3 regions of the Dyadobacter sp. HNCC25DJ183 genome follow, and region 3 is predicted to be linked to each of the others. Evidence: riboswitches for the same ligand, from Rfam matches in the RefSeq annotation. Region 3 holds a riboswitch; each other region holds the start of a gene.
The links. A riboswitch is a leader RNA that binds a small molecule or an ion and turns the genes downstream of it on or off. The one in region 3 is predicted to bind thiamine pyrophosphate.
Positions count from the first base shown of each region.

Region 1: linked by a shared signal. The riboswitch ahead of thiM (hydroxyethylthiazole kinase) and the one ahead of thiS (sulfur carrier protein ThiS) in region 3 are both predicted to bind thiamine pyrophosphate.
Region 2: linked by a shared signal. The riboswitch ahead of AC1XTG_RS15015 (TonB-dependent receptor) and the one ahead of thiS (sulfur carrier protein ThiS) in region 3 are both predicted to bind thiamine pyrophosphate.

Region 1 is NZ_JBXHAP010000006.1:224,479-231,986, forward strand. Features, by position in the region: gene AC1XTG_RS16705 (phosphatidylinositol-specific phospholipase C/glycerophosphodiester phosphodiesterase family protein) at 1-320, opposite strand, end outside; gene AC1XTG_RS16710 (amino acid permease) at 517-2,205, shown strand; gene AC1XTG_RS16715 (hypothetical protein) at 2,208-2,660, opposite strand; gene AC1XTG_RS16720 (sensor histidine kinase) at 2,735-4,048, opposite strand; gene hxpB (hexitol phosphatase HxpB) at 4,099-4,773, opposite strand; TPP riboswitch at 4,864-4,959, shown strand; gene thiM (hydroxyethylthiazole kinase) at 5,045-5,848, shown strand; gene thiE (thiamine phosphate synthase) at 5,857-6,516, shown strand; gene thiD (bifunctional hydroxymethylpyrimidine kinase/phosphomethylpyrimidine kinase) at 6,545-7,363, shown strand; gene tenA (thiaminase II) at 7,360-7,508, shown strand, end outside.
Region 2 is NZ_JBXHAP010000005.1:383,154-390,661, forward strand. Features, by position in the region: gene AC1XTG_RS15015 (TonB-dependent receptor) at 1-1,999, opposite strand, end outside; TPP riboswitch at 2,076-2,170, opposite strand; gene AC1XTG_RS15020 (hypothetical protein) at 2,521-2,754, opposite strand; gene rocD (ornithine--oxo-acid transaminase) at 2,870-4,135, shown strand; gene AC1XTG_RS15030 (S41 family peptidase) at 4,132-5,523, shown strand; gene AC1XTG_RS15035 (GlsB/YeaQ/YmgE family stress response membrane protein) at 5,590-5,844, shown strand; gene AC1XTG_RS15040 (GH3 auxin-responsive promoter family protein) at 5,954-7,471, shown strand.
Region 3 is NZ_JBXHAP010000001.1:560,315-567,822, reverse strand. Features, by position in the region: gene AC1XTG_RS02335 (alpha/beta hydrolase) at 1-274, shown strand, start outside; gene AC1XTG_RS02330 (sugar phosphate isomerase/epimerase family protein) at 347-1,321, opposite strand; gene AC1XTG_RS02325 (hypothetical protein) at 1,453-2,061, shown strand; gene AC1XTG_RS02320 (hypothetical protein) at 2,136-3,251, opposite strand; gene AC1XTG_RS02315 (hypothetical protein) at 3,372-3,908, opposite strand; gene AC1XTG_RS02310 (response regulator) at 4,261-5,151, shown strand; TPP riboswitch at 5,271-5,366, shown strand; gene thiS (sulfur carrier protein ThiS) at 5,436-5,639, shown strand; gene thiC (phosphomethylpyrimidine synthase ThiC) at 5,723-7,508, shown strand, end outside.

The DNA.
Region 1 (7,508 bases), on a different contig from region 3:
AGTTGCATGGGCATATCCCCGGGATAGATCTTACCCCCGTTTTTGCCAGCCTGTTCCAGAATGGGTTGAAGGTAAAGCGCTGCGAATGTTCTTTTGGGATTGATCTCCTTTATCTCATGCGCTACGTAAAGGCTGTCCCGCACAAGATACAGATCCGCCTCGATAGAGCCGAACTGCTGTTCATAAGCATCGAAGAAGGGTTTACGGCGCGTGTAATCATTGTGTGAATGCGCCTGGGCGGTGGTGTAAGCTTTGTTTTTTTGTGCGAATGTAAAAGGGGCAACGAATGCAAAAAGCAGGAACGTAAAGGTCAGTTTCATGTGGCTGGTGCGGAATGGGTAAGCTAATATCAGATCGAGAACACAATCTTCTTCGGTTTGATTTATAAAGCAAGAATTTTCTTCTGAAATAAGGGGCTATTTCAAACAAATTTGCAATGAAGTGCGCAGATGAGCTGAGAATATCTTTATTTTAGCCCAACTTATCGCATTCCGATATAGGTAAATCAGCTCCTGCATGAAACAAAATTCTTCTCTATTCCGGAAAAAAACGGTTGAACAAATTCTTAAAGACGCACATACCAATGAAGGTGGATTAGCAAAAATCCTGGGAGTGAGGGACCTGGTATCGCTTGGAATTGCAGCAATCGTGGGAGCAGGGATTTTCAGTACCATTGGTCTGGCCAGCTTTAATGGCGGCCCCGCCGTTTCACTTCTTTTTGTTTTCACTGCAATTGCATGTGTATTCACTGCATTGTCTTACGCACAGTTTGCAAGCACGGTTCCTGTATCCGGTAGTGCCTACACGTACGCATACGTCGCTTTTGGCGAGCTCTTCGCCTGGATTATCGGCTGGGCGCTTATCCTCGAATACGCGGTGTCCAATATGGTCGTCGCCATTTCGTGGTCGGAGTACTTTGTGAGTATGCTCAAAGGTTTCGGGATTACGCTGCCGGGCTGGCTCACGATCAATCAGGAAAGTGCGTTTGAAGCATATACCAAGCTGCAAACTGCCGGAGCAGCGGAGTTGTCGAGCTACGAACAATTTGCTGCTTCTGCCTACGAGACTGCCCCACGCATCGGCGACTTTGCGATCATGCTTAACCTGCCCGCCGGACTGGTTACATTGCTGATCACCGCGCTGGTTTACATTGGTATCCGCGAGTCGCGCACAGCGAGCAATATTATGGTGGTGTTGAAGATAGGAGTAGTGCTTCTGGTGATCCTGGCAGGTGCGTTTTATGTGAAACCTGAGAACTGGACTCCTTTTGCACCCAATGGAGCGAAGGGTGTTTTAAGCGGAGTAGCCGCCGTTTTTTTTGCATTTATAGGTTTTGACTCCATTTCCACCACCGCGGAAGAATGTAAAAATCCGCAACGCGATATGCCGCGGGCGATGATCTACTGTCTGGTGATTTGTACCATTCTATATGTACTGATTACACTGGTGCTGACGGGGATGGTCAATTACAAAGAACTGAAAGTAAGTGATCCGCTTGCATTTGTTTTTCAGCAAAACGGGCTCGACTTCATGGCGGGGGTTATATCAGTGAGTTCTGTTATCGCAATTACAAGCGCATTGCTGGTGTACCAGCTGGGCCAGCCGAGGATCTGGATGACCATGAGCCGCGACGGTTTGCTGTGGAAACGGTTTTCCAAAATCCACCCGAAATACCAGACACCCTCATTTGCCACGATTGTTACCGGCTTTGTAGTGGGTATCCCTGCATTGTTTTTCAAGATGGATTTCTTCGTCGACCTGACCAGCGTGGGTACATTCTTCGCATTCATTCTCGTTTGCGGCGGCGTTCTTTACCTGGATCATAAAGGCATTTCGGCGCAATCTAAATTCAGGGTACCTTACCTGAATGGAAAGTACCTTGTCGGGTTGTTGTTTGTGATTGCAGTAATTGGTCTGGCGTTATACGGACAGGAAGTAGTTGCAGAATGGGACACACTTTCCGGCGCTGAAATCATCGAGCACAAGCTGCTGACGATTATTTTCTGGATTACCTGGGCGGTTTTATCAGTGATGAGCTTCAAACATAATTTTTCAATACTGCCGGTAGCAGGTATCCTGACAAACCTGTACCTGATGACCGAACTAGGCTCTTCCAACTGGCTGATCTTCGTGATCTGGCTGGCGATCGGGCTGGTGATCTATTTCAGCTACGGATACCGCCGGAGTAAACTAGCCGCTCAGTAACTTTATAGTTTTTCTACTTTCAGCTTGATCCGGTGAACTTCTTTCTGACGCATGCTGTCGAGCGAAGGTCCGGGCTCCAGTGCTGAAAGTATGAATCTGTATTGCTGGCCGGCGAAGTTTTTGTCAAGTGTATCCGTCAATACAAAAGGCGTGTTAGTGCTGTCTTTCCGGAAAAATCTGCAATCTCCGAGACACATCTTGACGTGCTCACTGATCCCACCTTCTGTCGTCACGCCCGATAACAGCAGGTCTACCTGCGCATTGCCCGCCCAAACACAATTTGCGCCTTCGGGACAGCGGCTGTCTTCGTAAGCAAAGAAAGTCAGGGTAGCCTTCGGTACATTGTTAATCGTAATCGTTTCCTTGTACGAGATGTACTCGTCTTTATTGATGGAATTATCCTGGCAGGAAAGGATAGTGACTAAACCGGCGATCAGGAAGAGAAGCTTTTTCATTATAAACCACATTTAGTTTTCTGAAAGACCTGCAAAACCTGTAAATGGTTGGAAGTAAATGGCGCGGCGTCCGGTTAAATAATGAGTGTGAAAGTAGTCCCTTTTCCCACCTCGGAAGTCACATTGAGCTGACCGTTATGCTGCTGTAAAATTTGGCGCGAAAGACTTAATCCAATACCTGATCCAGTCTTTTTGGTTGTGTAAAAAGGAATGAAAATGTTCTCGATCGCCTCTGGTTCGATACCGTCCCCATTATCAGCTACCTCGATCATCACGGTATTGTCGGTCTGGTAGGCGGTGAGTGTGATGAGCCGGTCGGTTTGGGCCGAAAAAGCCTCCGAAGCATTTTTGACGAGGTTAATTAAAACCTGCTGGATCTGATCTGCATCGGCTTTGACCATCAGGTTCTCCGGCTTCACAGAAAGTTTCCATAAAACACCCGACTTGGTGAGGTCTGTCTGGAGCAGCTGCAACACTTCCTGCAAAAGCTCTGCAACACTGTGGCTGGCGAAAACAGGTTTGGGCAGCGTTGTAAAATCGCGGTAAGCATTTACAAACTGCATCATACCCTTGCTGCGTTTTTCGAGCGTAGATAATGCCTCTTTCAAGTCATTAACTGCCTCCTGGTCGCTGGTCGATTTTTCAATATCTTCATTCACAATCAATCGCATGGTACCTACCAGCGATACGATCGGCGTCATGGAATTCATGATCTCGTGGCGTAAAACGCGCGTCAAGTTTTGCCAGGATTCAACTTCCTGCTGCTGTAATTCAGTTTGAATATTTTGTAAAACCACAATCCTGACCCACATACCGCGCAGCTGGATCGCCGCACCCTGCAATGCAAGAGGTTGGTCTGACGGAGTACGGTACAATTCCCGCACGCCGCTGTTCAGGTTGGAAAGCAGCTCGTAAAGGCGCGGATGCTTGTCTTTCAGCTCCACAAGCTGGTGTAGCCGGTAAATACCGAGCATGCGCAAAGCTGCATTGTTGATCAGGTTCACCTGCCCCGTACTGTCAAAAGTGATCAACCCCGTACCGATATGCTGCACAATGGTATTCAGGTATTGAAGGTTCGCTTCCTTTTCTGCCCTTGCCTGACGAAATGCGTGCAATACCTCATTGAACTGCTGGTTGAGCTCCTTGAAAGTACGCCCCATCTTATTGTCCGACCTGAAATTGATCGTAAAGTCAGAGTACCGTACCGATTCCAGGAAATAGGTGAGCTTCCTGTTTACATTGGTTACATACTGATACAATAGTGAAGCCTGCACAAATATGAAAATGGTTCCGAGCACATACACGAGCATTTCATTGGTATGCCTGGCAGCAAGCCACGCTAGAGCAATCACGCTCAGGATAATGATCGCTATCCTGATCATGATCATAATACTAAAGTGCCGAAGTCCGATCATTTTGTAGGGCCGGGGTAGGAGGGTTAATTTTCAAGAATGTTCTGCGGAACACCCGACATTTCGCTCAATATATATTTTTCCAGCGAGCTGATTTTATAATGCGCCATATCAAATTTCGGATCTTTGAAAACTTCCGCAGCAGGAACCGAAATGGTCACCATTCCCGCAGCATGCGCCGACCGCAGCCCGGCGTGAGAATCTTCAAATGCAATGCATTCTTCCGGCAGTACGCCCAGTTTTTTGGCGGTGGTCAGGTACACAGCCGGGTGTGGTTTGGTGAATTCTTCGAGCTCTCCTGAATGCCAGGTATCAAAGTATTCCGTGATATTCAATCTTTCCAGTACGCCTTCGATCAGGTCCATGTGTGAAGCGGAAGCTACTGCCAGCTTCAAACCTTCGGCTTTAAGCGTTTTGAGCAGTTCAATCGCGCCAGGCATTGCCTTTGCATTGTTGAGGATCAGCGTATGTGCCTTTTCCAGGATCTCTTTTTCAAGCTCTTCGAATGAAGGGGTGTTCCAGGGTTGGATTTTGTGACAAAAATCAAGGAAAAGCTTGATCGACAAACCTGTGGTCTGGAGTTTAAGTGCGTCAGTAATTTCAAAATTTACTTTTTTCATTACTTCATGGGCCGCCTGGTGCCACATTGGCTCTGAGTCGATCAGGAGGCCGTCCATGTCAAAAATTGCTGCTTTGATCATATTTGGGTTATTGTAAATGCGAAATCGGGTTGGTGATTGGTTGAGAATTGTTTTTTAATAACTCCTTAAAACTACTACTTTCGTAAATAAGAATGGCTTTGGGGGTGTCCAAAATAAGGACTGAGATTTATACCCTTTGAACCTGAAACAGTTGGTACTGTCGTAGGAAAAAGCGTGCGCGATCATGTGATCTGCAATACCTTACAAAAAGCCCGCCAATGCGCGGCCGCTCCCTCCATTTGCCCATTCGTTTTTTAACAAACACCGTGCTATGGACTTTCATCTTGAACAAAATCTCACTCAGCTGAGGAATACTGCGCCGCTCGTGCACAACATTACCAATTTCGTGGTGATGAACTATACAGCCAATGCATTGCTGGCAGCAGGTGCATCGCCGGTAATGGCGCATGCAGTTGAGGAAGTGGAAGAAATGGTGTCGATCGCCGGCGCGCTCGTTGTGAATATCGGTACCTTATCGGCACCGTGGGTGGCAGGTATGAAACTGGCGATCCGAAAGGCTTCCGAACTGAACAAACCCATTGTGCTGGACCCCGTGGGTGCAGGCGCTACCGGCTACCGGAATCAAACTCTTACAGAATTACTGGAACTCGCATCTCCTGCCATTATCCGCGGAAACGGGTCTGAAATACTCGCATTGGCAGGCGCTAACATCCGAACGAAAGGCGTCGACAGTACCGCCAGTTCTATGGACAGCTTCGAAGCAGCGCGCGCATTGAGCCGTCAGTTTGGCTGCGTCGTCAGTGTGAGCGGCGCCACCGATATCATCGTTAAAGGAGAACAAACTGCCTACATTTCCAACGGCGTCGCGTTGATGACGAAAGTAACCGGAATGGGCTGCTCCGCCTCTGCGATCGCAGGCGCCTATGCGGCGATTGCTGCCGATCCTTTTGAAGCAGCTGTTTCTGCTGCAGCAACAATGGGCGTTTGCGGCGAACTTGCTTACCGCCATGCAAAGTTGCCCGGCTCTTTCCAGATTGCTTTTCTGGATTGCTTGTCAGATATTACGCCGGCACACCTGGCTGAGCTGGCCAGGATCAAATTTTCTGAATCATAATAAAAACAATGAATGCACCTGAAGAAAACGTACAGCTTTACCTGGTCACAGACGAGGCCGCCTGTATGGGACGCGATTTGTACTGGGTAGTGGAAGAAGCGGTACAAGGTGGAGTTACAATGGTGCAGCTGCGGGAGAAAACGCTCTCTACGCGTGCCTTTATCGAACGTGCCAAAAGGTTGAAGGAAGTTTTGCAACCCTATAATGTACCGCTGATCATCAATGATCGGGTAGATGTTGCCCTTGCAGCCGATGCAGACGGTGTGCACGTGGGACAAAGTGATATGCCCTACGAAATCCTGAATCAAATGCTGCCCGCCAGCAAGATCATCGGGCTTTCGGTTGAAAGTGAAGCCGATTTGATCGAGGCAGCGCAATGGGATCTATCATACCTCGGATTAAGCCCGCTTTATGCAACTCCCACCAAAACGGATACAAAAAGTCCCTGGGGAATAGAGGGGCTGCGCCGGGCCGTCACGCAGAGCAAACATTCACTGATCGCGATCGGCGGTATTAATTTCATGAATGCAGAGGAGGTGATCCGGAATGGTGCGGGCGGCATTGCCGTAGTATCCGCGATCTGTAGCGCGACTTCCCCTTACGAGGCCGCATTCCGGCTCAAATCGATCATTCTGAATACCACAGCAGGCGCACCTGAACAAACCTGACGATACCTACCAAATCCACAACCACCAAATGACCCGATACCCCACAGTCCTCACGATTGCCGGCTCCGATAGCGGAGGTGGCGCCGGAATCCAGGCCGACCTGAAAACAATTGCTGCATTAGGCGCCTACGGCGTATCCGCGATCACCGCACTCACTGCCCAGAATACGCAGGGTGTAAGATCGATCCACGCAGTACCGCCTGCTTTTCTGAAAGAACAGATCGAAGCGGTGTTTGACGATATTGCTGTTGATGCGGTGAAGATCGGGATGGTCAATACCATTGAAGTGGCGCAGGTAATTGCAGAAATGCTGGAACGTTACAAACCCGGGTTTGTGGTTTTTGATCCGGTAATGGTCTCCACAAGCGGTTCCAGGCTGATCCGCGAAGAAACGGTGGCTGTGCTCTGGGAAGAACTATTCCCGCTTGTCCATTTAATCACCCCTAACCTCGACGAAGCACGTATTCTGATTTCGGAAAAGATCGATTCTGTTGAAGCGATGAAAATGGCGGCCGAAGAAATGGTGAGCAGAGGCTGTAATGCGGTGCTCCTCAAAGGCGGGCATCTTGTGGCGCCCGTTTTGTCAGACATTTTTGCCCGGAAAGATCAGGATACCCTAATTCTCGAAAGCAGCTATATCGACAGCCGGAATGTGCACGGGACAGGCTGTACTTTGTCTTCGGCGATTGCCGCATTTGTTGCCAATGGGAACTCTGTTCCGGAATCTATCATTTTTGCCAAAGAATACATTTCCAGCGCGATCGAAGCTGGTAAAGATGTAACCACAGGCCATGGACCCGGTCCGCTTAACCATTCTTTTTCTCCCATTCCCATGCAGTTGATATGATCAAGTTTACCGACCTGCTCTGGGAGCGTGCATTGCCCATTTACGAGCAAATACAGGCACACCCGTTTAACCAGGAGCTGAAAGCGGGGACTTTACCGCTGGATAAGTTCAAATATTACATTTACCAGGATTCACTCTACCTCGC
Region 2 (7,508 bases), on a different contig from region 3:
CATTTACATTCCATTTCAAAAAGCGGTTGAAAGCCACTGCGCCTTCCAGCTCTATTCCTGTACGGTAACTTTTCGGAACATTCACGCGGATTGAATTGCCGACGTCATTGATCTGCCCGGTGAGTACCAGCTGATTTTTGTAATGCATTAAATAATAGTTGGCCGCAAAAGCCCATTTTCCCTGCTGTGTCCGGAAACCCGCTTCCACATTTTGGAGACTTTCATTTTTTGGAAATAAAACGGCGGTTGTGTTTGTAAGATCGTCGCGGTTCGGCTCGCGGTTACCAATACTGTAAGAGGCATAAACACTGCTTTGGTCCGCAATCTGGTAAGTTAAGCCAGCTTTTGGATTGAAAAAAGAGTACGATTGATCAACCGCCAGTTGGACCTGGTCATTGTCTGTTCCATGAATGGCGTGACTTACAGTCCTGAATTGCAGATCTGCAAACGCATTGAGTTTGTCGGTAAACTGGTAATACAGTTTTCCATAAACATTGAAATCCTTTTTGATTCCCTGACTGTAATAATACCGATGCTCATTTTCGATATTTCCCGCATTTCTCGCCCAGATAATCTGTCCGTAATGGTCACCATCGTATTTATTCCAGCCACCGCCGATGCTGGCAGTCAGCTTTTTGAAACTGTTATAATCCAGTGAAAAGGTAGTTCCGTAAAAGTAATTGTCAAGCCAGCGTCTGCGGATCAGATCGGTGCTTTCCAGCGTGTCCGGGCCGATTACTACATTGGGCAAGTTATAGTTCGCGTAATCATCACCTTCCCGGTACTGTTCGTAATATCCCAAACCTCTTACCAGAAATGCATTCAGGTTGAAGTTCCATTTGTCGCTCAGGTTATGCGAAGAAACAATCTGATAATGGTCCTGGCGGTAGTTATCCACCTCGTTTTTGTAAGTATATGAATTGTAAGTGCGGTTGTCGGAGTTGAGCAGGTTTTGGGCATCTGCTTCGTCCAACCCGTTTCTGTCGATATAGCCTAAGATTCCCTCGCGATTTCCGCGCAACTTAGCTTCTGGTACCCCGTTCCACGACTGGTACGTCCGCTCTTTTCCCGAAAATACATTCACCCGCACAAAACTTTTCTTGCCAAAATAACCACCTGACAAATAATAGGAATGCAGCTCAGAAGCAGCGCGGTCCACAAAACCGTCCGACGAAACACGGGAAAGCCGCGCGTCAAATGTGAATTTATCTTTGATCAAGCCGGTACCCACTTTCAATGTGTTTTTGAAAGTATTGAAAGATCCGTAAGCATTGTTCAGCTCGGCATAAGCTTCTTTACGCAATGCATTGGTGTTGATATTGACGGTTGCGCCAAAAGAAGCGGCTCCATTGGTAGAGGTACCTACGCCGCGCTGGATCTGAATGCTGCTCACGGACGAGGCAAAGTCGGGCATATTCACCCAAAAAACGCCCTGGCTTTCAGCATCATTATAAGGTATTCCGTTGACGGTCACATTGATGCGCGTTGCATCAGAGCCGCGGATCCTGATTCCGGTGTAACCCACACCTGCGCCCGCGTCGCTTGTACTTACCAGCGAAGGGGTAAAGTTGAGTAATACCGGTAAATCCTGACCAAGATTTTGCTTGTCGATAGCCGCGGCGCTCACATTCGTAAATGCCATGGCGCTTTTTTCATTCACGCGGGTTGCATTGATCACTACCTCATCGGCCTGGTAAGTGCTGCGGACCAGCTTGACTTCCAGCTGATTTTGTCCCGTTAACTGGATTTGAATACTTTGGTAGCCAATGTAAGAGACTTCGATCTGGCCGACGTTCTCCGAGATGTTGCGGAGGGAGAAGTTTCCGTTCTGGTCGGAGTTGGTACCTCTTATATCGGAAGCGACGATGGTCGCTCCGGGGAGCGGCTTGCCGTCTTCGGCGTCGGTAACGCGACCGGAAATGGTGCGTTGTGCAAAGGTATTGGTACAAAAAGCCACGCTGAAAATCAGCATAAGCAGATAGGTAGTAACGTTTCGCATTGCGAGATAAATAGTTACAACAGGCAGGGGCCACCTATCTTGGTTTAAAACAATAAATGAAACTTAGAAGCAATGGATTATTCCAGCTTTCTCTTCCTACGCCGGCATTACCCGGATCAGGTTTATGGGTATGATCTCAGCCCGTCAGGTAGGGCACCCCTTTGAGATTATGGTTGCAAAAGTACTGAGCGAAATTGACGTTTCAAGCGAAGACAGTGCTATTCTTTTCTGGATTCCAGTCTATCGAGATTCAGACTTGTATGAAAAATAGCGAAAGCGACGACGCTTTTTTTTTACTTCGTCAATCCTAAAATGTATGTTAAAGGGAAAGATTGGTATCCGAGCCACACGGGCATTTTTATATCGAATTTCATATAAGTAGGGATTGCTACCTATAAATTCGAGTTTTCTTTTGACCAAGTGTGTGAATCGCCTGCCCAAGCCGGGTTGCTGTTTATCATACCATTGTGCAGCTTCCCTGATATCACGCCGGGCAGAGCGTGGAATCTGAATTCTGTACATTAAAGATCCTTTTCAATCTCTCTCATGGCTTCTTCCAAATCCAGCGAATCTTCCAGTCCGGCATCAAATGCTTCCATTCTATTCAGGACGATCTTTTTTTGCCAGTCAGGAATTTGATATGCTCCTGCACTTTCAATGTCAGAAGGTTCGGACTTGAGGGAGTTCCATTCCTGTACGGGAATAAATATGCGAGTCAGGATGTTTTGATAATCTGGATTATAGTGCGCTTTCATGATCTTTGATTTTGTGATCTTTTACAAATATAAGATTATAAGGCTTACTGTAAAATCACTGATTCCCTCAATGCTTTTCTCTATTTTTACGTAAGATAGAAAAGACAATATAACGATGGAAAAAATCTCAGACTATACAGACACGATCAGCAGCTCACAGCAGGCAATAGAGCTCGAATACCGCTATGGCGCTCATAACTACAAACCAATGCCTGTCGTGCTGGAAAGAGGATCAGGCGTGCATGTCTGGGATGTGGAAGGCAGACAGTACCTCGATTTTCTCTCTGCGTATAGTGCCGTCAGCCAGGGGCATTGCCATCCGCATATCATCAATGCATTGATCTCGCAGGCACAGAAACTGACCCTTACTTCGCGTGCATTTTACAACGACCGTTTGGGAGAATGTGAAAAGTACCTGTGCGAGTACTTTGGGTATGATAAGGTTTTAATGATGAATTCGGGCGTGGAAGGCGGCGAAACCGCATTGAAACTTACCCGGAAATGGGCATATAAAGTAAAAGGAATCGAGCCTGGAAAAGCCAAAACAGTTTATGCTTCGGGTAACTTCTGGGGGAGGACACTGGCCGCTATTTCATCTTCAACCGATCCTTCCAGCACCGATGATTACGGGCCGTTTTTGCCGGGTTATGAAATCATTCCTTACGATGATCTGGATGCATTGGAATCTATTTTCAAAAGCGATCCTAATGTAGCCGGTTTTATGGTTGAGCCGATCCAGGGAGAAGCCGGCGTGGTAGTACCAAAAGCAGGTTATCTGAAAGGAGTGCGTGATTTGTGTACCCAATACAATGTGCTTTTCATAGCTGACGAAGTGCAAACCGGCATCGGGCGAACAGGGAAGCGACTTGCCTGTGACTGGGAAGGTGTAAAACCGGATATACTGGTTCTGGGAAAAGCGCTTTCAGGTGGTGTAATGCCGGTTTCAGCTGCATTTGCCGACGATGAAATTATGCTCACGATCGCGCCAGGCGAGCACGGCTCTACTTACGGCGGTAACCCGCTGGCTTGTGCTGTGACCATCGCTGCCATGGAAGTGGTAGAAAATGAAAACCTGGCTGAAAATGCGGACAGAATGGGTTCTCTTTTCAGAAGAAGAATGCAGGATTTACAACAACAATGTTCTCTGATTGAAAGCGTTAGAGGAAAGGGGCTTCTGAATGCGATTGTAATTCGTGATGGTGAAGAAGGTACTACCGGAATGGAACTTTGTTATAAAATGATGGAAAAAGGCTTGCTATGTAAACCTACCCACGGCAACAAAATTCGTTTTGCACCCCCGCTGGTGATCAATGAAAAACAAATGAACCAGGCTTGTGACATTATCAAAGAAGTTTTCCTCGCATTTAACAACGCATTATGAAAACTAAATACCTCCTGATCCTCCTGCTCACAGGTGCGCTTTTTAATGGTTGTCGTGAAAAAAACGTTGATCCTGCTACGGAAACGCAGACCAACGAATGGATTTACGCCAATATGAAGTACTGGTACTACTGGAATGACCACATCACCGCTTCACCGGATTATACAAAAAAGCCGGACGATTTTTTCGAATCCTTATTGTACAGGTTCGATGCAAATGCGCGGCCTGACGGGGATCGTTTTTCGTGGATACAGGAAAGTGCAGATGAATTGCAGGCTTCGCTGGCAGGAGAATCCAAAACGACCGGAATGGAGTACAAGCTGGTGTATTTTCCAAGTGGCTCCACCAATGTAATCGGGATTGTATTGTACGTAATCCCCGATTCACCGGCCGACAAAGCCGGATTCGTGCGGGGGGATATTTTCAATAGTGTAAATGATCAGAAACTGACCGGGAGCAATTACAGTCAGCTACTGAATACCGAGGATAAAAAGACATTCAAACTGGCAAAAATTAATGGTACTGCACTGGAAGAAACAACGACCAGCAGGGAGCTTGCACCGATTGTTTTGCAGGAAGATCCCGTCTTTTTTGATACAATATTCACGTACGGGCCCAACAAAATAGGGTATGTAGTTTACCATCAGTTTATCCCGCAGCCTTACAAGACAAGCAACGGACAGTACGATAAAAAGCTGGATAACATCTTTACAAGCTTTCAGCGAAATAATGTAAATGCATTGGTAGTCGATCTGAGGTATAATCCGGGTGGTTATGTCAGTTCCGCAACCAACCTGGCCAGTTTGATCGTGAAAGGTAGTTCGAATGACATTTTTTACTATAAAGAATACAACGATGAGGTGACGGAGACCAACCGTAAGAAGTTTGGCGACAGCTATTTTTACGATAAGTTTATTACCAAAACACAAAACATCGGCGGCAACCTGAACAATCTCGTATTCCTGGTTTCATCGCGTTCTGCTTCCGCCAGTGAGTTGCTGATCAACGGGTTAAAGCCTTACATGGATGTTACCCTTGTTGGTACCCGAACAGTCGGTAAAAACGTAGGCTCGGTGACATTGACGGGAGAGGATAAAGGTATTAAATGGGGCTTACAGCCGATTGTTTCCAAATCGCTGAACAGAGATAAAAAATCGGATTACCACACAGGCTTCGTTCCTGATATCCCCGCCAGCGAGGGCAATATCCTCTATCGCTACGGAGATCCGCGTGACCCTTTGCTTGGGGAAGCTTTGTTCAAGATCACGGGAAGCCGGGTAGTGCGTCAGGGCCGCGGCGCTCGTACTTTGCAGGAAGAAGAAAGTCAGGAAATTACTTCCTCGGTTGTAAAGAAAGCAGGCGGCAGCAATATGTTTTATGATAAATGATTCTGGTAGGGCATAGTTTTTGAGAATAGGGATGTAATCACATTCATCTAATCTAAACTAAGCATTATGGGAGTTTTAACGTGGATTATCGTCGGACTGGTTGCCGGTGCTATTGCAAAGGCACTTCACCCGGGAAAAGATCCGGGCGGTTTTATTGTTACCATATTGATTGGTATCGCAGGTGCCGTGATCGGGGGCTGGATTTCATCTATGCTGGGTTACGGGACTGTTGACGGATTTAATTTTGGAAGCCTTTTCATTGCCATCTTAGGTGCAATTTTGCTTCTTTTTATCTACCGGAAATTTAGCTCCAGATCATAAAATTCTTCGGAACAGAATGGTGGGAAACAGCTTCAAAAACTGTTCTCCCACCATTTTTTATTGTTATTTTTACGGTCTTGCATCTGGCACTTCAAACTGAGTAAATACAATGAAGCTGGTTAACGATATGACTGTCTGGTTCTTAAAGCGCCGCTTTGAGAGAATAGAGCAGTTTAGGAAATATCCCATTGAGACTCAGCAACGCATCTTTTCGGAATTGATTGAAACCGCGCGATATACGGAGTGGGGAAGCAGGTACAATTACAGTCAGATCAAAACAGTCAGGGAATTTCAGGAACAGGTGCCGGTATCTACTTACGAGGACCTTTATCCCTATATCGAGCGCGTACTCAAAGGCGAGCCTAATGTCATGTGGCCTTCACAAATCGAATGGTTTTCAAAATCGTCGGGTACTACCAATGCGAGAAGCAAATATCTCCCGGTATCGCCGGAGGCGCTGGAAGAATGCCATTATGAGGGAGGAAAAGATATGATGACACTCCTCATCAACAACCGCCCGGATACGCGTGTTTTCGACGGTAAAGGTTTATCTATCGGCGGAACGCTGCACGCCAATCCATTCGATGATTATACCCAGGTCGGCGACGTTTCGGCGGTGATTATGCAAAATCTGCCTTCCTGGGCAGAATTTATGCGTACTCCGCCGCTCGAAGTGGCATTGATGGACCATTGGGAAAACAAACTCGAAAAAATGGCTTCCATTTGCTCGCAGGAAAACGTGACGAGCATTCTTGGCGTACCTACCTGGACCATCGTGCTGCTGGATCAGATACTTGAACTGACCGGCAAGAAGAATATGCTCGAAGTGTGGCCCGATTTTGAAGTTTTTGTACACGGTGCAGTCTCGTTCGAACCTTACCGTGAGCTTTTTATGACCAAATACTTCCCGTCGGACCAGGTTTTATATCTCGAAACTTACAGTGCGTCGGAAGGTTTTTTCGCGATTCAGGATGATGTGAATAGGGTAGGAGAAATGCTGCTGATGCTTGATTACGGTATTTTCTACGAATTCGTACCAGTTGAGGAAGTTGGTAAAAAGCATCCGAGAGCCCTATTGCTAGACGAAGTGGAAGTAGGGAAGAATTATGCAATGGTGATCTCGACCAATGCAGGATTGTGGCGCTATTTGATTGGAGATACCGTCAAATTTACTTCCGTTTATCCGTTCCGGCTAAAAGTAAGCGGGCGTACCAAGCACTTTATCAATGCATTTGGAGAAGAAGTGATTGTTGAAAATGCAGATCACGCGATCAAAGTAGCGGCTCAGAAGGCGGATTGTCTGGTGGCCAACTATACCGCCGGCCCGGTGTATATGGGCGACGGCTCCCGCGGTAGCCACGAATGGGTGATCGAATTCACCAAAGCGCCGGAAGATGAACAACTTTTCAGTGAGGCACTGGACAATGCATTGCGCGAAATCAACTCCGATTATGATGCTAAAAGATACAAGGATATGGCGCTGCTGCCGCCTGTGATCCACTTCGTACCCGCAGGTACCTTCTACGCCTGGATGGGCAAGCGCCAAAAGCTCGGCGGCCAGAACAAAGTGCCGAGATTAAGTAACACGAGGGAGTATTTGGATGATTTGCTGGAAGGGATTGGGTAGGCTGTCAGCTATCGGCACTCGGCTATTGAGTTGTTTT
Region 3 (7,508 bases):
GGAAAAGTTGCTGCAAGGCTTGCAGATCGACAAGCCGGTACTCGTACTGCATGCTTCCAAATCCATTGACGAAAAGAAATGGAGCGACGTATTTTTCACTGGCGACGCAGTGCTGGACGTGAATGAAGTGGCGCGGCGCGCGCAGAATATCGTGGGCCAGTACAGTATTCAGGCGGTACCCGGCGGCATGCACGATCTCGTTCTTTCGCGAAAGCCTGTGAGAGAAGAGGTATATTCAACGATTTTTAACTGGGCGAAAAGAACGGTGAAGTGAGTGTGCGACTCACAAAAAAGCCGGAAGTACCCCAGGTACCTCCGGCTTTTTTCTTGGTGATAGTCTGGCAGCTCAGGCTGTGAATGTGAATGCCTTTCTGAGCAGTTCTAAACTTTTAGGTACCGAAGTTTCAGGGTTTTCCTTGCCCTCCATTTCGAGCGATACAAAACCTTTGTAGTTCGCCTTCTGGAATATTTTGCCGATGCGGGTATAATCCATTTCCTTATCGTAAAACGTCCCGCCGCCGTAGTAGGTTTTGGCCTGCACAATGGTCGCGTAGGGCGCCAGCTTTTCGAGTCCGGCATAAGGTTCTCCCACGAAATTGCCGGTATCCACATTCAGCCCCATGGACGGTGAGCTTTTCAGCGCATTGTACATTCTGAGTAGGTACTCGATGTTGGAAGACAGTCCCCAGTGGTTTTCCAGAGCAAGTACGATCCCTGCTTTCTCGGCATATTGCAGGCATTCGCCCATTCCGTCGATCGTCCATTTGATCCCGTCTTCATCGGTGTATCCCTCGATCGGCGGCTCTACACCGTGGGTATAGTAGTCGGTCTGGCGTTTGTTTTTGATGGTACCCCAGGAGCCCGTGTTCATGCGCACGCAGGGAATACCCATTTGCGAGGCTATATTGATGCATTTATAGGTATGCTCGATATCCGCTTTCCGCTTTGCTACATCAGGTTGAAGGAAATTCTGGTGAATGGATAGCAGGGGCATGGCGAGGCCGCTGTCAAATGCAAGCCGCTTCAATTTGTTCTGGTAAGCCACCGAATCTTCGGTCATCTGGCGGTGGAGTACTTCCACGCCGTCAAATCCAATCCTCGCAGCATGCTCGATCACTTTCTCGATTGGGTACTTGGTACCTGTCAGCGGCCAATAGGAGTAGCTGGAAACTGCGATAGGCAATCTTCTGGTCACAACCGGCTTTTTCTCAGGTGCGGCCATTGCCACAGTTCCCGTCAATATGCCAGCCGCCATCGCAGCCGATTTTTTAAGCCAGTCTCTTCTTGAATCCGGCGTTTCAGAAGTTGTAAAATTTTCCATTGTTGAAAAAGGTTGGTGGTTAGTAATAGGATCAGGAATTCTGTTTTGCAATAATGTAAATTCAATTCGTATTAAAAAATGAATGTAAAATATCTATAATTGTCCTCAAACAGTTACTTAGCCAATTCGTCATGAAAATTAAAACAGCAGTATTTCTTGCATCAAATGCCTTGTCACTAGCCACATACGTCCATTTTGCACAGGCAGAGCAGGCGCCGTTCAATCACACGGGAGCGGTCGCAGATCACGGGCAAACGGTACCCGATTCCCTTGATTTGTCAAAAATTCCCTTCAGCGAGAAAGAACTGGGAGAATTCCCCTTTTTGAAGCTTCCGGCAAACATCACCACGCTCAACAAACCACTTACACGGGAGTTTGATCGCCTGTTTTTTCCTTATAAAGGAGTGATGATCCCGGTTGAGGGTCACGTTTACAAAGCATTTATGACCAGCGTGGAAGGAAAAGAATGGTCGCTTCCTTATTTTGAAAAAACCTATCGGGAGCAGATCATCGCTGCCGGCGGTGTACTGATTTTCAGTGGGAAAGTGCCGCAGTCAGAGCTGGACAGGATCAAGGACGAGGCCAGCTATTTCGGAGAAGAAGGATCGATCGATTATCCCAACACGCTCGTGAGAGTGTATGCGATCAGGAGAAAAACCGGCGACCATGTGTTCATTCAATTTTCAGGATACAGTTCAGGCGGCTCCATCCAGATCCTGCAAAAAGAAGCTTCCAAATAGTTGTAAAGCCGATTTAAGACAAAAGTGCCACCTGGTTCTGACCACGTGGCACTTTTGTATGGTTTTTGGTAAAATCAGAATTTAAACGAAATCCCTGCATTCACAGAGTAATCGGCAAATGCAGCATCGCCTCTTGCAAAGGTGCCCGTGGCTGCTGAATAAGCTTTGTCCGTTACGCTCTGCGTGCGGTTGCGGGATAATGCGACCGGAACACTCACAAAAAAGCCGAATTTACCCGAAGAATAGCTGATACTCGGTTCAATGCTCCACACATATCCGGGTCTGCGGAAATCACCGCTTCCACCCACGAGATCGTGCACAGGAATACCTTCGAGGCGGGCACCGGCTGCCGCTGTTATTCCGCGTACCAGTCCGTTGATCGCATAGCTGACACCACCACGGGCCATATACTGGTCAGGAACACTCATAATCGCCTCGTTGGCAAGTCTTGGAGAAAGCGTCTCGCGGTAAGTTCTCACCCCGTTTTGCTCACGCGGATTGATCAGGTAATAGAAATTTCCGTACACGCCGAAGTTGTGCGTAAGGTTATAATAGGTATTTGCCTCCACTGTGAAGCCGGTCCCGCCATCGCCCAGCTGAATGGACTGGTCTACCGGGCGCAGTTCCTTACTTCCATTCGGTCCCACATTGTACCAGTAGTCCTCGTATTTATAATCGCCGGTTGGCAGCTTGATACCCAAACCCAGCTGCACATTACCGCGTGCACTTGTTTTAGGATCAAAAAGCCACCGGTAAGCTGCCACGCGCAAGTCGCCGATACCAAAAGAATGCATGCTGTGGCGCTGATTGAATTTGTTGGAGCCGTTGATCAAACCGTGCTCATAAAGCGAGGAGCGTGCATTGGAAATAATCGGTAAGTCGATCATAATGGACCAGCGGTCATTCAAAATCCGTGTCAGGTTGATGTCCAGCGACGCAGTATGGTTAATCACTTCGGTATGCTGCACGAGCCGCTCCTTGTTCTCGGTGGTACCTGAGTAATGGCGGAAAGATTTAAAATAGCGTGCACTGGTGGTCAAAACCCATTGCGGGTGGTCGGTGCTGTCTGCGTGAGCGAGCATGCAGGCATTTCCGGTGCTCCGGATCGCCACACAGCCTTGTGAATGAGCATTGAAGGAAACCAAAGAAGCAAACAACAATGCGAACGCGAGGTATATATATTTTTTCATGTTTGAATGGAATAAGCCAAATAGGAGATTTTAGCACGACAGCCACGGAAACTCAAAGCGAGCGCAATGCCGCCATGTTACCTGGTCTGCCGGATGTTTTGTGTAAAAAGAAAAAGGGGCTTATGCCTGGTTAGGAGGGGGACAAACAGGGGGTGCAAAAGGGCTACCTGCCGAAAGCAGATAATTGTCACTGATCTGCGCATCCGCCGGAATCCATTCCAGGATGTAGAAAATGTGCTTTCTGTTATTGGCAAGATAATCTTTAAGGAAGGATTTTAGGAGGACGGAATGAGCGCCCTTTTGCGGCCGCGCTCCTGCAATCTCATCCTGGATCCGCGACACTAATGCAGTGTAACGGTCACGCGCATTCTGGTCAAATTCGCAGTGTACGTAGAGTGTATCATTGATCAGCTGCTTGGTCTTCATCTGGTAATGCAGTCCCTTGTGCCGGATTTCACCCTCGGCAGGCTCCGCATTGTCCCAGCTGACCTGATAAGGCACATTTACAGGCACTTTGATCACGATATCCCCGCCAAAATCATCCTGCCCGCCGTAGTTTCCACCCGCGCCCGACATTGCGGGTGTTTCTTCCAGCAAATACACAACCGAATAGCCCGCTGTATTATACAGCAGCAGACCAAAAAGCAGAAGTGACAAGAGCCGGTTCAAACTGAAAGTGATTGATTTTTCAAATGTATAAAAAAGGAGGGAATGTTTATGGGGAGCTGGTTGCTATTAGCTGTTGGCTGTTAGCTGTTGGCTGTTAGCTATTAGCTGTTGGCTGTTAGCTATAATACTTCGGCTTTCGGCTATCATACTTCGGCTTTTTTTGATTACGCTGCCAACAGCCGACAGTTAACAGCCAATAACTAACAGCCAATAGCTAACGGCCAATAGCCGACAGCCGACAGCCGACAGCCGATAGCCGATAGCCGAAGTTACACCAGATTCCCTTTTTTTGATACTTTTGCGTCTGTTACGCGACATCACAAAACTATTAACCACCATCATGACGGGTATTCCCACGCTCGAAACCCCTAAATCTATCTTTCTTGTTGATGATGACGAGGATGATCGAATGCTCATTAAAGAAGCCCTTGAACAGGTGATGCAGGACGTCACTATCATCGAAGTAAACGACGGCGTCGAGCTGCTTGAACTGATGAACCGCCGGACCAGCCTGCACGAGCCTGCATTGATTGTCATGGATATGAACATGCCGCGAATGAGCGGTCTGGAAGCCTCGTCCGTGATCAGGAGCAGCAGCAAACTCCGGCACGTGCCCATTGTAATGTTGTCGACTTCCTCCAATCAGGACCTGATTTTCAAAGCCTACTGCCAGGGGATCAATGCGTATATCACAAAGCCGGTATCCTACAATGCATACAGCAAACTTGCCGAGTCGATAAGCGTCTCGTTTTTGAACAGTTATCCTGTGCAGGAGGAAGTTGCACTGCCCGAAAACCTGGAAGGCAAGAACATCCTGATCGTGGAAGACAGCGACGATCATTGGGAACTGATGAATATTTCTTTGCGAAAGATCCTGCCTGATGTACATTTCACACGTTTCAGCGACGATACCGCGGCACGCGAGTACCTGCGCGACAACATCGACGTATCCCCGTTTCCGATTGATATGATCATTCTCGACCTGTACTTACCTACCAAACAGCAGGGGCTTGATCTTCTGAGTACGATGAAAAACTCGGTTAATAAGCTGCCTTTTGTGCCGGTAGTTGTTTTCAGCTTTTCAGATAACCCGGCCGATATCCGCGAAAGTTATTCGCATCAGGCAAATGCATTTGTGATGAAGGGAAAAAACCTCAGAGAATCCATGCAGCTCTTCCGCCAGCTGTGTGATTTCTGGTGGAATACGATTTCGTCGCCTGCCCGGGTTTAGTGTGCTTTACCTCAGCTTTTTAGTTAGTTAAATGGGCGGCTGCATTCGCTCGAAACGGTTTGCAGGCAGGCATTTTATTTTCTGAAAATTTTGATAACCCGCATTTTCAGATAGTTTTGTCGAAACTTTAGGGGTGTCCCGATATGCGGACTGAGATAATACCCTTTGAACCTGATGCAGCTAGTACTGCCGAAGGGAAAAGTAAGAGATACTGCTATTGTATCTCAATGAATCTTTCCATAAAGGTCCATTCCTGAAGTTTTTCTCACAAAACGTTTTTCAGAATGGAAATCACAGTTAACGATCAATCCCGCGAAATTCCCGACCATTATTCGGTGCATCAGCTATTATCCGGGCTCTTTCCCGACAGCCTGAAAGGCGTTGCCGTAGCGATCAACCAGTCAGTGCTGGCGAGGTCTGAATGGGAGCGCCGCACGCTGCAGCCTCACGACCGCATTACCCTGATCAAAGCCACTCAGGGAGGATAACCGACCGTTTTCTCAAAATTCAGTTTACCAATCTTCACCCGAACCACGCTGTACCAGCTGCGGTTTGTCCAATCCTGTATGTTATGAAAATTGAAAAAACACCTGAAAGCGGCGTGATCACGAGGACCCCCTTTCCTAATTCGCGTAAAGTGTATGTGCCAGGCAAGCTGCACAACATTTCGGTAGCAATGCGCGAAATTGCGTTGAGCGACACCAGAATACACGGAAAGCCCGGCGCGACGGAACCCAATGTGCCTGTAACCGTATACGATACCAGCGGCCCTTTCACCGACCCGCACATTGACATTGATGTAAAAAAAGGCCTGCCGCAACTCAGGTCGGAATGGATCCGCGCGCGGCAGGATGTAGAGCAGCTTGAAACGATATCTTCCAGCTATGGGCGGCAGCGGCTGTCCGATGTTCAGCTGGACCATCTTCGGTTTGCGCATGTCAACAAACCGCTGCGCGCCAGGTCCGGGCACAACGTATCACAGCTTCACTATGCCAAAAAGGGGATTATCACAGCGGAAATGGAGTACATCGCCATTCGTGAAAACCAGCGGATCGACCAGCATTTTAGTGAAATGAATGGGCGGGCAGGTGCATTGTCGCACCAGCATCCCGGCCAGAGCTTTGGCGCAAATACCCCTCAATCTTTCATTACACCCGAGTTTGTGAGACAGGAAGTTGCCGCAGGCCGGGCAGTGATCCCCTCCAATATCAACCACCCCGAAAGCGAACCGATGATCATCGGGCGCAACTTCCTGGTCAAGATCAATGCCAACATTGGTAACTCTGCGGTTTCGTCGAGCATTGAGGAAGAAGTGGAAAAAGCCGTATGGGCGTGCCGCTGGGGTGCAGATACGATCATGGACCTGTCAACGGGTAAGAATATCCATGAAACGCGCGAGTGGATCATCCGCAACTCGCCTGTGCCCATTGGTACCGTGCCGATCTACCAGGCGCTGGAAAAAGTGAATGGCAAAGCGGAGGACCTGACGTGGGAGCTGTTCCGCGACACGCTGATCGAGCAGGCGGAACAGGGAGTGGATTATTTCACGATCCATGCCGGTGTTTTGCTCCGCTACATTCCGCTCACCGCCAGGCGCATCACGGGTATTGTGTCAAGAGGAGGTTCCATTATGGCCAAATGGTGCCTGGCGCATCATAAGGAAAACTTCCTGTACACGCATTTTGAAGAGATCTGCGAGATCATGAAAGCGTATGACGTGGCTTTCTCGTTAGGCGACGGACTGCGGCCGGGCTGCATTGCCGACGCAAATGACGCCGCGCAATTTGCAGAGTTGGAAACACTGGGTGAGCTGACCAAAATTGCCTGGAAGCACGATGTGCAGACGATCATCGAAGGTCCGGGTCACGTGCCGATGCATTTGATCAAAGAAAATATGGAAAAGCAGCTGGAACATTGCAGCGAAGCACCTTTTTACACTTTGGGCCCGCTTACTACCGACATTGCACCCGGCTACGATCATATTACCTCCGCCATTGGCGCCGCGATGATCGGCTGGTTTGGTACCGCCATGCTTTGTTATGTGACGCCGAAAGAGCACCTCGGCTTGCCCAACAAAAAGGATGTGAAAGACGGAGTGATCACCTACAAAATTGCCGCCCACGCAGCGGATCTGGCCAAAGGTCACCCGGGTGCACAGTACCGCGACAATGCATTGAGCAAGGCGCGGTTTGAGTTCCGGTGGGCAGACCAGTTCAACCTCTCCCTCGATCCCGACACAGCCCGCGAGTTTCACGACGAAACATTACCTGCCGAAGGTGCCAAAATCGCGCATTTCTGTTCCATGTGCGGCCCTAACTTCTGTTCGATGAAAATCACCCAGGATGTGCGCGAGTATG